One region of the Klebsiella planticola genome, then DNA from elsewhere that is predicted to be linked to it. Evidence: predicted binding sites of a transcription regulator. Region 1 holds the regulator's gene; each other region holds the start of a gene.

Region 1 (3,155 bases):
TGGTCAGCAATGCGGAGAGCACCTGCGGACGAACCAGCACCGAGAGCTCCTGTTTTACGTTCGGACGCTCGCCAGCGCTGCCTTTGGGCAACGAAAACCACAGGCTGACCATCGCCACCAGCCCCAGACCTGCCGTCGCGAGGAACGACATCCGCCAGCCGATGGTCTCGCCAAGCCATGTCGCCGCCGGAACGCCGCCAATATTAGCGATAGTCAAGCCCATGAACATGGTCGCCACCGCGCTGGCCTGTTTGTGTTTCGGCACCACGCTCGCCGCCACCACCGACCCGAGGCCGAAGAAAGCGCCGTGGTTAAGACTGGTGATAATGCGCGAAATCAGCAGCGTGGTGTAATCCGGCGCCATTGAGGAGAGAATGTTCCCCAGCGTAAAGATCGCCATCAGAAAAATCAGCGCATTTCTGCGCGCGCGATGAGAGAGCAGCAAAGTCATCAGCGGCGCACCGACCATCACGCCGATCGCATACGCGCTGATCAGCATTCCCGCCGCCGGAATTGACACGTCGACACCTTTGGCAATCACCGGCAGCAGCCCCATCGGGGAAAACTCCGTGGTGCCAATACCAAACGCGCCTATCGCCAGCGCTAACAAGGGAAAGTTGATTTTCATTCAATGACTCCAGCAGACCGTCATCGGCGACGGTATCTCATCAGAAGTCAAAAGCATGACATCAATCACAAAAAAACAAAAGTAAACGAAATGGCAAAAGATTTTTGCGAAATTGATAATAATGGCGGGACGTCGGGGGAAAGAGCCCTCTCCCCCGGATAAATCAGTGCAGCACCGCGGTCAGGCCGGCGGCCACGATCAGACCCAGGACAATAATCGTTGTCGTCAGCGAAAACTTTAAATCTGTATCCATCAATTTTTCCCCCAGTTATCCCCACATGAAAAGTGAGCTTGCTCATTTTTGCACAATATAGCGCAAAAATCTTCCATGTTTTAGGGTGATGCACATTTTTGCTCTTCCCCTTTGCCGCAAGATCGGACAAAATCCCACGCTAATTTGAAAGCGTATCGGCCATTGACCCCTTCCTGTCGTTCTGTGTCGTTTTCCCGACGTGATGCAATGTTGAAAATTGTATTCAGGGTGTGTATAGGCAAACGTTTACGTATCGATAATCAGACGATCAGGTCAAGGTCTGGAGTGAGAAGTAATGGCAACAATTAAAGATGTAGCGAAGCGCGCAAACGTTTCCACTACAACAGTGTCACATGTAATTAACAAAACCCGTTTCGTGGCGGAAGAAACCCGCAACGCCGTGTGGGCGGCGATCAAAGAGCTGCACTATTCCCCCAGTGCCGTGGCTCGCAGCCTGAAGGTTAATCACACCAAATCGATTGGCCTGCTGGCCACCAGCAGCGAAGCGGCCTATTTCGCTGAGATTATTGAAGCCGTAGAAAAGAGCTGTTTCCAGAAAGGCTATACCCTGATTCTGGGCAATGCGTGGAACGATCTCGAAAAGCAGCAGGCCTATCTGTCGATGATGGCGCAAAAGCGCGTCGACGGCCTGCTGGTTATGTGTTCTGAATATCCGGAATCGGTGCTCAGCATGCTGGAAGAGTACCGCCATATTCCGATGGTGGTAATGGACTGGGGTGAATCCAAAGCCGACTTTACCGATTCGGTCATCGATAACGCCTTTGAGGGCGGTTATATGGCCGGTCGCTATCTGGTGGAACGCGGCCATCGTGAAATCGGCGTGATCCCGGGTCCGCTGGAGCGTAACACCGGCGCCGGGCGCCTGGCGGGCTTTATGAAAGCCATGGAAGAAGCGCAGATCGCCGTTCCGGAAAGCTGGATTGTGCAGGGAGACTTCGAGCCTGAATCCGGCTACCGCGCAATGCAGCAGATCCTCAGCCAGCAGCATCGCCCGACGGCGGTCTTCTGCGGCGGCGACATCATGGCGATGGGCGCAATCTGCGCTGCGGATGAGATGGGGCTGCGCGTGCCGCAGGACATTTCGCTGATCGGGTATGATAACGTGCGTAACGCCCGCTATTTCAGCCCGGCGCTGACCACCATCCACCAGCCGAAAGATTCGCTGGGGGAAGCGGCCTTCAATATGCTGATGGATCGTATCGTCAACAAGCGCGAAGAGTCACAGTCGATCGAGGTTCACCCGCGGCTGGTAGAGCGCCGCTCCGTCGTAGACGGCCCGTTCGTCGACTACCGTCGCTAATCGCCCGTGCGGCGCCGGTTACTCCGGCGCCCGCAGCCACTCCCGGTTTAACGTTTCACTGTCCCCCAGATAATCCAGTAGCCACGACAGCGCCGGTGACGTGTCGCTCTGCTGCCAGGTCAGGCAGCACGCGGCGTCCGGGAACGGGTTTTCCAGCGCCAGCCCGGTCCATTCACCGCGGTCAATCCACGGGCGAGCAAAATGGCTCGGTACCATCCCTACGCACAATCCCGCCGAGAGGCAGGTGGCCGAGGATTCCCAGTCCGGCACCACCACCCTTTTCTGGTTGTCCAGTAGCCAGGTCGTGCGTTTTGGTAGCGAGCGGGAGGTGTCCTCCCTGACCAGCGACGGCCAGTTGCGCAACACATCATCGCTGAGCGGCCCGCTCATCTGCGCCAGAGGATGATGGCTCGCCACCACGCAATGCCAGCTCAACATCCCCATATCGCGAAAGGCGTAGCGTCCCCCCACCGGAATCGAACGGGTTGCCCCGATAGCCAGCTCCACGCGTCCGTCGGCCAGCGCGTCCCAGACACCGTTGAAGACCTCCTGAAAAACAATCAGCTCGACATCGGGAAAGTGACGATAAAAATCAACAATCATCTGGCGCATACGGGCCGGTTTAACAATGTCATCCACGGCTATCGACAGCTGACCACGCCAGCCGTTGGCTATCTGCTGACACTGTTGGCGGGTGATCTGCATTTTTTTGATAACAGATCGTCCTTCCTGTAAAAACCAGAGCCCGGCGGGGGTCAATTCGACATCGCGATGGCGGCGTTCAAAAAGCGGTACCGCCAGCCACTCCTCCAGCTGACGTACGGTATAACTGACCGCCGAAGGTACGCGGTGCAGCTCCTGCGCCGCGGCGCTAAAGCTGCCGTTGCGGGCGACAGCATCAACAACTTCGAGTGAGTATTCGGACCACATATTCTGCCTGCAAAAATTTTGAA
Region 2 (3,155 bases), 1.1 Mb from region 1:
CGTTGCCACCTCGTCGGCAAACGCATGGACATCGCCATTTTCCGCCGCGTGGAACCAGTTCACCTGGGCCGCATGCTGCGTTTTTGCCAGCGTGTCGAGCATGGCCAGCATCGGTGTCTGTCCGACGCCGCCGGAAATCAGCGTAACCGGCGTTTTCGGCTCAACGGCGAGGAAGAAGTCACCTGCCGGCGCAGCCAGATGCACAATATCCCCTTCCTGCGATGCGTTGTGCAGCCAGTTTGATACCTGGCCGCCGTTTTCGCGTTTAACCGCAATTCGGTAGCCTTTGCCATCTGGTTTGCGGGTCAGCGAATACTGACGAATTTCCTGATATTCAAACTCCTGCGGCTTCAGCCAAATCGCCAGATACTGGCCCGGCTGATAATCCGCCACCGGCTGACCGTCTACCGGCGCCAGATCGAAGCTGGTAATCAGGGCGCTACGCGGGGTTTTCTTCACGATACGAAACGCGCGCGTGCCTTCCCAACCACCGTTTTTGCTGGCGTTACCCTGGTAGATTTCAGATTCGCGTTGAATAAAGACATTGGCCAACACGCCGTAGGCTTTACCCCATGCCTCAAGCACTTCCTCGCCCGGGCTGAACATTTCGTCGAGCGTCGCCAGCAGATGGCCGCCGACAATATTGTACTGTTCTGGTTTGATCTGGAAGCTGGTGTGTTTCTGCGCGATTTTCTCAACGGCAGGCAGCAGGGCTGGCAGGTTGTCGATATTGCTGGCGTAAGCGGCAATGGCATTAAACAACGCTTCACGCTGGTCGCCGTTACGCTGGTTGCTCATGTTGAAGATCTCTTTGAGCTCCGGGTTATGGGCAAACATGCGATCGTAAAAATGGGCGGTCAGCTTAGGACCTGTTTCGACGAGCAGGGGAATAGTGGCTTTAACCGTTGCGATGGTTTGGGCGTCGAGCATAGCAGCTTCCTTCGGTGTTATTTAAATGATGTATTTTATATACATCTTATAAAAATAACCCTGCACTGTAAATGGTTCCTTAACACTTTTCCCCGTAGTGGTAACAACATGAAGAATTCGCATCACAAACCTGAAAAGAAATCCGTTGATAATCGTTGAGTCGTTATTGCTCAAAGCCTTGTGTAATGGGGAGCCAATCGTTTGCGTAAAATCCTTTGTCAAGACCTGTTATCACAGAACGATTCGGTTATACTGTGGGCCGTCGCCCAAAAAGGCCCCCCTTTTAGAGCTGTAATCTATTGTTAGCTGAGCAGGAGATGCGGATGTTAAAGCGTGAAATGAACATTGCCGATTATGATGCCGAACTGTGGCAGGCTATGGAGCAGGAAAAAGTACGTCAGGAAGAGCACATCGAACTGATCGCCTCCGAGAACTACACCAGTCCGCGTGTTATGCAGGCACAGGGTTCTCAGCTGACCAATAAATATGCCGAAGGTTATCCGGGCAAGCGCTACTACGGCGGTTGCGAATATGTAGATATCGTTGAACAACTGGCGATTGACCGTGCAAAAGAGCTGTTCGGCGCTGACTACGCTAACGTACAGCCGCACTCCGGCTCCCAGGCTAACTTCGCGGTCTATACTGCTCTTCTGCAACCGGGCGATACCGTTCTGGGTATGAACCTGGCGCAGGGCGGTCACCTGACTCACGGCTCCCCGGTTAACTTCTCAGGCAAACTGTACAACATCATTCCTTACGGCATCGATGAGTCCGGCAAAATCGACTATGCAGACATGGCGAAGCAGGCTCAGGAACATAAGCCGAAAATGATCATCGGTGGTTTCTCTGCTTACTCCGGTATCGTTGACTGGGCAAAAATGCGTGAAATCGCTGACAGCATCGGCGCATACCTGTTCGTCGATATGGCCCACGTTGCTGGCCTGATTGCGGCGGGCGTTTACCCGAACCCGGTGCCACATGCTCACGTTGTGACGACCACTACCCACAAAACCCTGGCGGGTCCGCGCGGCGGCCTGATCCTGGCGAAAGGCGGTAGCGAAGAGCTGTACAAAAAACTGAATTCTGCCGTATTCCCTAGCGCTCAGGGCGGCCCTCTGATGCACGTTATCGCGGGTAAAGCGGTTGCGCTGAAAGAAGCGATGGAGCCAGAGTTCAAAGTCTACCAGCAGCAGGTGGCGAAAAACGCCAAAGCGATGGTTGAAGTGTTCCTGAATCGCGGCTACAAAGTGGTTTCTGGCGGTACTGAAAACCACCTGTTCCTGCTGGATCTGGTCGATAAAAACCTGACTGGTAAAGAAGCTGACGCTGCGCTGGGCCGTGCTAACATCACCGTCAATAAAAACAGCGTACCAAACGATCCGAAGAGCCCGTTTGTGACCTCCGGTATCCGTATCGGTTCTCCGGCGGTAACCCGTCGCGGCTTTAAAGAAGCGGAAGTGAAAGAGCTGGCCGGCTGGATGTGCGATGTGCTGGACAACATCAATGACGAAGCGGTCATTGAGCGCGTGAAGGGTAAAGTGCTGGATATCTGTGCACGCTTCCCGGTTTATGCGTAACGTTTAACGACGCAAGCGTAAAGAAAAAGGCCGCCAGTGCGGCCTTTTTTACGTCCGGCGTTCAGCGATTAACGACGGTCGAGGGAGATTGCGCCTGGGCCAGTGATGGCCAGAAGCAGGAAGGCTCCAGCTATACTGATATTTTTGTAGAAGTTAATCATATTGGGGAGTACTGCATCGCCGGTCATATCCCAGTAATGATGGCCAATGACGGCGGTACCGAGCGTATAAAAAATAAAGATCACCGCCAGCGGACGGGTGAAGAAACCGAGGACAATCAGGATCGCCGCCGGAACCTCCATCACAATCGCGATAATAGCCGCTAGCGTCGGAAGCGGCGCGCCGGAGGAGGCCATATATTGTACCGTACCGCTAAAACCCATCAGTTTGGGATAGCCAAATATAATAAACAGCAGTACGACGGCAATACGGGCGATCAGCAGCAGAACGGAACGGGAAGAGCCAAAGTCGAAATAGCGTAGTGTGTTCATAATCAATCCGTTGTGAAGGTGCGTGATTTAAACGTAATACACAATTTTGTGATCTGCCACATACCTTGTGCGATCAACGTAGTGTCTGCAGTTGCTCTTCTACGTACAGATAGCCAATGCCGAGTAGCTGTTCAGAACGCGTCAGCCTGCCAAACTC
Region 3 (3,155 bases), 2.3 Mb from region 1:
TAATTCAGGCCGTACAGCAGATGGACGGCGTGGCGCTGGGCGCGGCGCTGGAGCGCGAAGGTTCTTCCCTCCTTGGCAGCGATGCCGGTGAGCTGGCCGGTGCCGGTAAAGCCGGTGTCACGGTGCAAAGCAGTCTTGCGGCGGTCAAAGATGATTTTGATGTGCTAATCGATTTCACCCGCCCGGAAGGGACGTTAAACCACCTTGCTTTCTGTCGCGAACACGGCAAAGGGATGGTGATTGGTACCACCGGTTTTGATGAGGCCGGGAAACAGGCCATTCGCGATGCGGCGCAGGAGATTGCGATCGTTTTCGCGGCCAACTTCAGCGTTGGCGTCAACGTCCTGTTAAAGCTGCTGGAAAAAGCGGCGAAGGTGATGGGCGACTACACCGATATCGAAATTATTGAAGCGCACCACCGTCACAAAGTGGACGCACCGTCAGGCACCGCGCTGGCGATGGGCGAGGCGATTGCCGGCGCACTGAACAAAGATCTGAAGGATTGCGCGGTCTACAGCCGTGAAGGCCATACCGGCGAACGCGTCCCGGGGACCATTGGCTTTGCCACCGTGCGCGCCGGAGATATCGTCGGCGAGCATACCGCCATGTTTGCCGATATTGGTGAGCGTATTGAAATCAGCCACAAGGCATCCAGCCGGATGACTTTTGCTAATGGTGCCGTTCGTTCTGCATTGTGGTTAAAAGATAAGAAATCAGGCCTTTTCGACATGCGTGATGTGCTTGATCTCAATACTTTATAAGTTTTATTACCCATAGTGATGTGGTTATTGCATTCAATATGTAATTGATTGCAAAGGGCAATATTTTATTGCCCTTTTTATTTTTCATCATTTCATCAATTAAAATTGATGAAATAGCTATAATATTAAATTATCCCTCCATTTTTTGTTGTGTTATTGTAAATTTTGACCATCTGGTCTACTTTTTTGTTCCTGCGCGCGCTGTTTTGCAATCTTCCTGGTCCGCAAGCGTTTTCTCTGCATAGTTTGTTGATCTTTTTGCCTGCTAACGCAGTGCTGAGAGGTCAGTGACGTAAAAAGAGATAAAAAATATCGGCTTTAAGTTGACTTTTACCCGACATCTCTCCAGAATGCCGCCGTTTGCCAGAAATCCATAGGTAAGCAAATTTGCATTGATTCATGTCATGCACATGCATTAATATGCAAATAAAGTGAGTGAATATTCTCTGGAGGGTGTTTTGATTAAGTCAGCGCTATTGGTTCTGGAAGACGGAACCCAGTTTCACGGTCGGGCCATCGGGGCAACGGGCACGGCGGTTGGGGAAGTCGTTTTCAATACTTCAATGACCGGTTATCAAGAAATCCTCACTGATCCTTCCTATTCCCGCCAAATTGTCACTCTTACTTATCCCCATATTGGTAATGTCGGCACCAACGACAGCGATGAAGAATCTTCTCAGGTACATGCGCAGGGTCTGGTCATTCGCGACCTGCCGCTGATTGCCAGCAACTTCCGCAATACCGAAGACCTCTCTTCTTACCTCAAGCGCCATAACATCGTGGCGATTGCCGATATCGATACCCGTAAGCTGACGCGTTTGCTGCGTGAAAAAGGCGCACAGAACGGCTGCATCATCGTGGGTGATAACCTGGATGCGCAGCTGGCGCTGGAAAAAGCCAAAGCGTTCCCTGGCCTGAACGGCATGGACCTGGCGAAAGAAGTCACCACTTCAGAAACCTACAGCTGGACGCAAGGCAGCTGGACGCTGGCGGGCGACCTGCCGGAAGCGAAGGCGGAAAGCGAGCTGCCGTTCCACGTTGTGGCCTACGATTTTGGCGCTAAACGCAACATTCTGCGCATGCTGGTTGACCGCGGCTGCCGCCTGACGGTGGTGCCGGCGAAAACCTCCGCCGAAGAGGTGCTGAAGATGAATCCGGACGGTATCTTCCTGTCCAACGGCCCTGGCGACCCGGCGCCGTGCGATTACGCCATTACCGCGATTGAGAAATTCCTCGAGACCGATATTCCGGTATTCGGCATCTGCCTCGGCCATCAGCTGCTGGCGCTGGCGAGCGGTGCGAAGACCGTTAAGATGAAGTTCGGCCACCACGGCGGCAACCACCCGGTTAAAGATATCGATAATAATGTGGTGATGATTACCGCCCAGAACCACGGTTTTGCGGTCGACGAAGCCTCCATGCCGGCTAACCTGCGCGTGACCCACAAGTCGCTGTTCGACGGGACGCTGCAGGGCATCCACCGCACTGACAAACCGGCGTTTAGCTTCCAGGGCCACCCGGAAGCGAGCCCAGGCCCGCACGATGCCGCGCCGTTGTTCGACCATTTTATTGCATTAATTGAGCAGTACCGCCAGTCCGCGAAATAATCAGGAGAAAAGAGCCATGCCAAAACGTACAGACATAAAAAGCATCCTGATTCTTGGCGCTGGCCCGATCGTTATCGGCCAGGCTTGCGAATTTGACTACTCTGGCGCTCAGGCCTGTAAGGCCCTGCGCGAAGAAGGTTACCGTGTCATTCTGGTGAACTCCAACCCGGCCACCATCATGACCGACCCGGAAATGGCCGATGCGACCTATATTGAGCCGATTCACTGGGAAGTCGTGCGCAAAATTATCGAAAAAGAGCGTCCGGATGCGGTACTGCCGACCATGGGCGGTCAGACGGCGCTGAACTGCGCGCTGGAGCTGGAACGTCAGGGCGTGCTGGCCGAATTCGGCGTCACCATGATCGGCGCTACCGCTGACGCGATTGATAAAGCGGAAGACCGCCGTCGCTTCGATGTGGCAATGAAGAAAATCGGTCTGGATACCGCGCGTTCCGGCATTGCGCACACCATGGAAGAAGCGCTGGCGGTGGCCGCAGACGTGGGCTACCCATGCATCATCCGTCCGTCTTTCACCATGGGCGGCACCGGCGGCGGTATCGCTTACAACCGTGAAGAGTTCGAAGAAATTTGTGCCCGCGGGCTGGACCTCTCTCCGACCAACGAACTGCTGATTGATGAATCGCTGATCGGCTGGAAAGAGTACGAAATGGAAGTGGTGCGTGATAAGAACGATAACTGCATCATCGTCTGCTCGATCGAAAACTTCGACGCCATGGGGATCCACACAGGCGATTCCATTACCGTCGCGCCGGCGCAAACCCTGACC
Region 4 (3,155 bases), 1.5 Mb from region 1:
AGCCATTCGTGTTCTTTACTGTATTTCAGTTCTGCTGGTACGTTGCTCATCAATTAATCTCCAAAAAAGGGGAATCACACCACGGCTTTGCCGTTGCGTACAAAAACAGGTTTAGTCACTTTTACCGGCATTTCGCGGTTGCGAATCTGCACAATGGCCGTCTCGCCGATACCGGCCGGTACGCGCGCCAGCGCAATACTGTAGCCCAGCGTCGGGGAGAAGGTGCCGCTGGTGATAATACCTTCTTGCTGATTACCGTCTGCATCGCTAAAGCGCACCGGCAGACCGCCGCGCAGGACGCCTTTCTCGGTCATCACCAGCCCCACCAGCTGCTCGGTACCTTTTTCACGCTGCAGTTCCAGCGCTTCGCGGCCGATGAATGCGCGATCTGCGGGTTCCCAGGCGATGGTCCAGCCCATATTCGCCGCCAGCGGAGAGATGCTTTCATCCATCTCCTGGCCATACAGGTTCATCCCCGCTTCCAGACGCAAGGTATCGCGAGCGCCCAGACCGCACGGCTTCACGCCAGCGTCCAGCAGGCCACGCCAGAAATCAGCAGCCTGCTCATTCGGCATGGCGATTTCGTAACCGGCTTCACCGGTATAACCGGTGGTCGCAATAAACAGATCGCCGGCCTGCACGCCAAAGAACGGTTTCATCCCTTCTAAGGCCTGACGCTGTGCGTCGGTGAACAGGGTTGCCGCTTTCGCTTTCGCCTGCGGCCCCTGTACGGCAATCAGCGAAAGATCGTCACGAACGGTCATTTCAAGACCATAGGGTTCAGCCTGCTGGGTAATCCAGGCGAGGTCTTTTTCACGGGTGGCGGAGTTAACAACGAGGCGGAAATAATCTTCGGTAAGGAAATAGACAATCAGGTCATCGATGACGCCGGCGGACGCGGTAAGCATGCCGGTATATAGCGCTTTGCCCGGCACCGTCAGCTTCGCGACATCGTTAGCCAGCAGATAGCGCAGGAACTCCCGAATGCGGCTGCCGTGGAAATCGACGATGGTCATGTGCGAAACATCGAACATACCGGCGTCGCCCCGCACCGCGTGGTGCTCATCAATCTGGGAACCGTAATGTAGCGGCATCATCCAGCCATGGAAGTCCACCATGCGAGCGCCGCACAGCGTGTGTTGTTCATACAACGGAGTCTGTTGAGCCATCTTTTCCTCATCGAATAAAACGGAACCAGCTACTGGGTTGAGCGATGTCATTAGGGCGATTTCGCCCCACGAAATCCGCCGTCGGCGCCATGTCCGGACGCCGACGCAAACGTTCTCTTTTGCCTGAACTTACCACCTAACCCGGCGCTAAACCATAAGCTAAATCAGGACATCACATTAGCTTATGACTAAAAGTCGCCAAAAAGACTACAGAGTTATTGACTGGAAAAAAGCGATTTATGCCACATAAAATTAACATCATGAACTGATAATACCGAGCATGATGGTATTTTATGCGAAAAAAAGGGCCTGTTTTCTGTTTCAAAAAAAGAGAGACATTAATAAAACTAATGCGAAAAAATGGGTGAGATTAGATTATTTCAAATGAGAGGAGAAAACCCGGCGCCGGGGCCGGGAGAGAGAAGTGTGACGCGCTTAACGTAACCAGGCTGGAAGATCGTTTAAGCCCATTGCCTGGCGAATCAACTGCGGTTTGACGCCGGGTAGTGTATCCGCCAGTTTGAGGCCAATATCGCGCAGCAGTTTCTTCGCCGGGTGGCTGCCAGAGAACATTTCGCGGAAGCCCTGCATCCCCGCCAGCATCATCGCAGCGCTGTGTTTGCGACTACGTTCATAGCGACGCAGATACAGGTACTGACCAAAATCTTTGCCCTGCGCATGCAGACGACGGAGTTCATCGATCAGTTCCGCTGCATCCATAAAGCCCAGATTCACCCCCTGGCCGGCCAGCGGGTGAATGGTGTGCGCGGCATCGCCCACCAGCGCCAGGCGATGCGCGGCGAACTGGCGCGCGTAGCGACCGGTCAACGGGAAAGTCTGACGCTCGCTGGCAAGCTGGCACAGGCCAAGCCGGTTATCGAAGGCAATATTCAGCGCCTGATTAAACGCCGCTTCGTCGACCTGCTGCATCCGCTGTGCTTCCTGCGGCGACAGCGACCAGACGATCGAACACAGATGCGGATCGCTCAGCGGCAGAAACGCCAGAATGCCGTCGCCGTGGAACGCCTGACGGGCAATCGCCTGATGCGGCTCTGCGGTACGAATGGTGGCAACCAGCGCATGATGGCGATAGTCCCAGAACGTCAGCGGGATATCCGCTTTGTTGCGCAACCAGGAGTTTGCACCGTCGGCGCCGACCACCAGCCTGGCGGTCAGCATCTTGCCATCCTGCAAGCTGAGAAATGCTTCGTTTTCTCCCCACGCCACCTGCTGCAGCTGCGCCGGGGCCAGCAGCGTGACGTCGGCGCAACGCTGCGCCTTTTGCCACAGCGCATGATGAACGACCGCATTTTCAATAATATGGCCAAGGTGGCTGAAGCCCATACTCTGGTCATCAAAGCTGATGTGGCCAAAGCTGTCCTTATCCCACACTTCCATACCGTGATAACAGCTGGCGCGCCGGGCGACAATCTCCGGCCAGACATCCAGCCGGGTAAGCAGTTTTTCGCTGGCGGCGTTAATGGCGGATACCCGCAGCGCCGGCGGCGCATCGGCGTTTAACGGCTGCGGCTCGGCTTGTTCCAGCACCGCAACCCGCAGCCCGCTCCCCTGCAAACCGCAGGCGACCGCCAGACCCACCATGCCACCGCCAACAATGGCAACATCAACACTTTGCACGTTCAACTCCTTAACGAGGAACCCAACCGAGGGTACGCTGCGCCAGCGCGTCGCGCGCCGGGGTAAATAATTCCATCGCCATCAGACCCACGTTACGCCCCGCCACCAGCGGCGCCCAACGATTAGCGAACAGATGCACCAGCCCATCGGTCACGCCGATGGTCGCGGCCTTATCATCCGCTCGCCGCGCCTGATAGTGACAAAGAAGTGAGTAATCGCCGGGATCCTGTCCGTTAGCGCCGGCCTGGGCCAGCGTTTCCGCCAGGCTCATCACATCCCGCAGACCGAGATTAAAGCCCTGCCCGGCGATGGGATGCAGCGTCTGCGCCGCATTACCGACCAGCACCA

The links. The regulator PurR, encoded in region 1, represses purine synthesis genes. The targets are predictions, from matches to a motif close to CANGCAAACGTTTGCNTG.
Region 2: glyA (serine hydroxymethyltransferase) is a predicted target of PurR. The motif match lies at 1,121-1,138, and genes of this name have one in related genera.
Region 3: carA (glutamine-hydrolyzing carbamoyl-phosphate synthase small subunit) is a predicted target of PurR. The motif match lies at 1,111-1,128, and genes of this name have one in related genera.
Region 4: gcvT (glycine cleavage system aminomethyltransferase GcvT) is a predicted target of PurR. The motif match lies at 1,272-1,289, and genes of this name have one in related genera.

Annotation. Positions count from the first base shown of each region.
Region 1 is NZ_CP026047.1:4,801,580-4,804,734, forward strand. It holds gene MC50_RS23165 (MFS transporter) at 1-628, opposite strand, end outside; gene cydH (cytochrome bd-I oxidase subunit CydH) at 792-881, opposite strand; gene purR (HTH-type transcriptional repressor PurR) at 1,177-2,202, shown strand; gene punR (DNA-binding transcriptional activator PunR) at 2,221-3,132, opposite strand.
Region 2 is NZ_CP026047.1:408,096-411,250, reverse strand. It holds gene hmpA (NO-inducible flavohemoprotein) at 1-930, opposite strand, end outside; gene glyA (serine hydroxymethyltransferase) at 1,254-2,507, shown strand; gene MC50_RS01865 (DoxX family protein) at 2,576-2,998, opposite strand; gene MC50_RS01860 (ROK family transcriptional regulator) at 3,072-3,155, opposite strand, start outside.
Region 3 is NZ_CP026047.1:2,533,055-2,536,209, forward strand. It holds gene dapB (4-hydroxy-tetrahydrodipicolinate reductase) at 1-761, shown strand, start outside; gene carA (glutamine-hydrolyzing carbamoyl-phosphate synthase small subunit) at 1,220-2,368, shown strand; gene carB (carbamoyl-phosphate synthase large subunit) at 2,385-3,155, shown strand, end outside.
Region 4 is NZ_CP026047.1:838,317-841,471, forward strand. It holds gene gcvH (glycine cleavage system protein GcvH) at 1-50, opposite strand, end outside; gene gcvT (glycine cleavage system aminomethyltransferase GcvT) at 75-1,169, opposite strand; gene ubiI (FAD-dependent 2-octaprenylphenol hydroxylase) at 1,605-2,807, opposite strand; gene ubiH (2-octaprenyl-6-methoxyphenyl hydroxylase) at 2,818-3,155, opposite strand, start outside.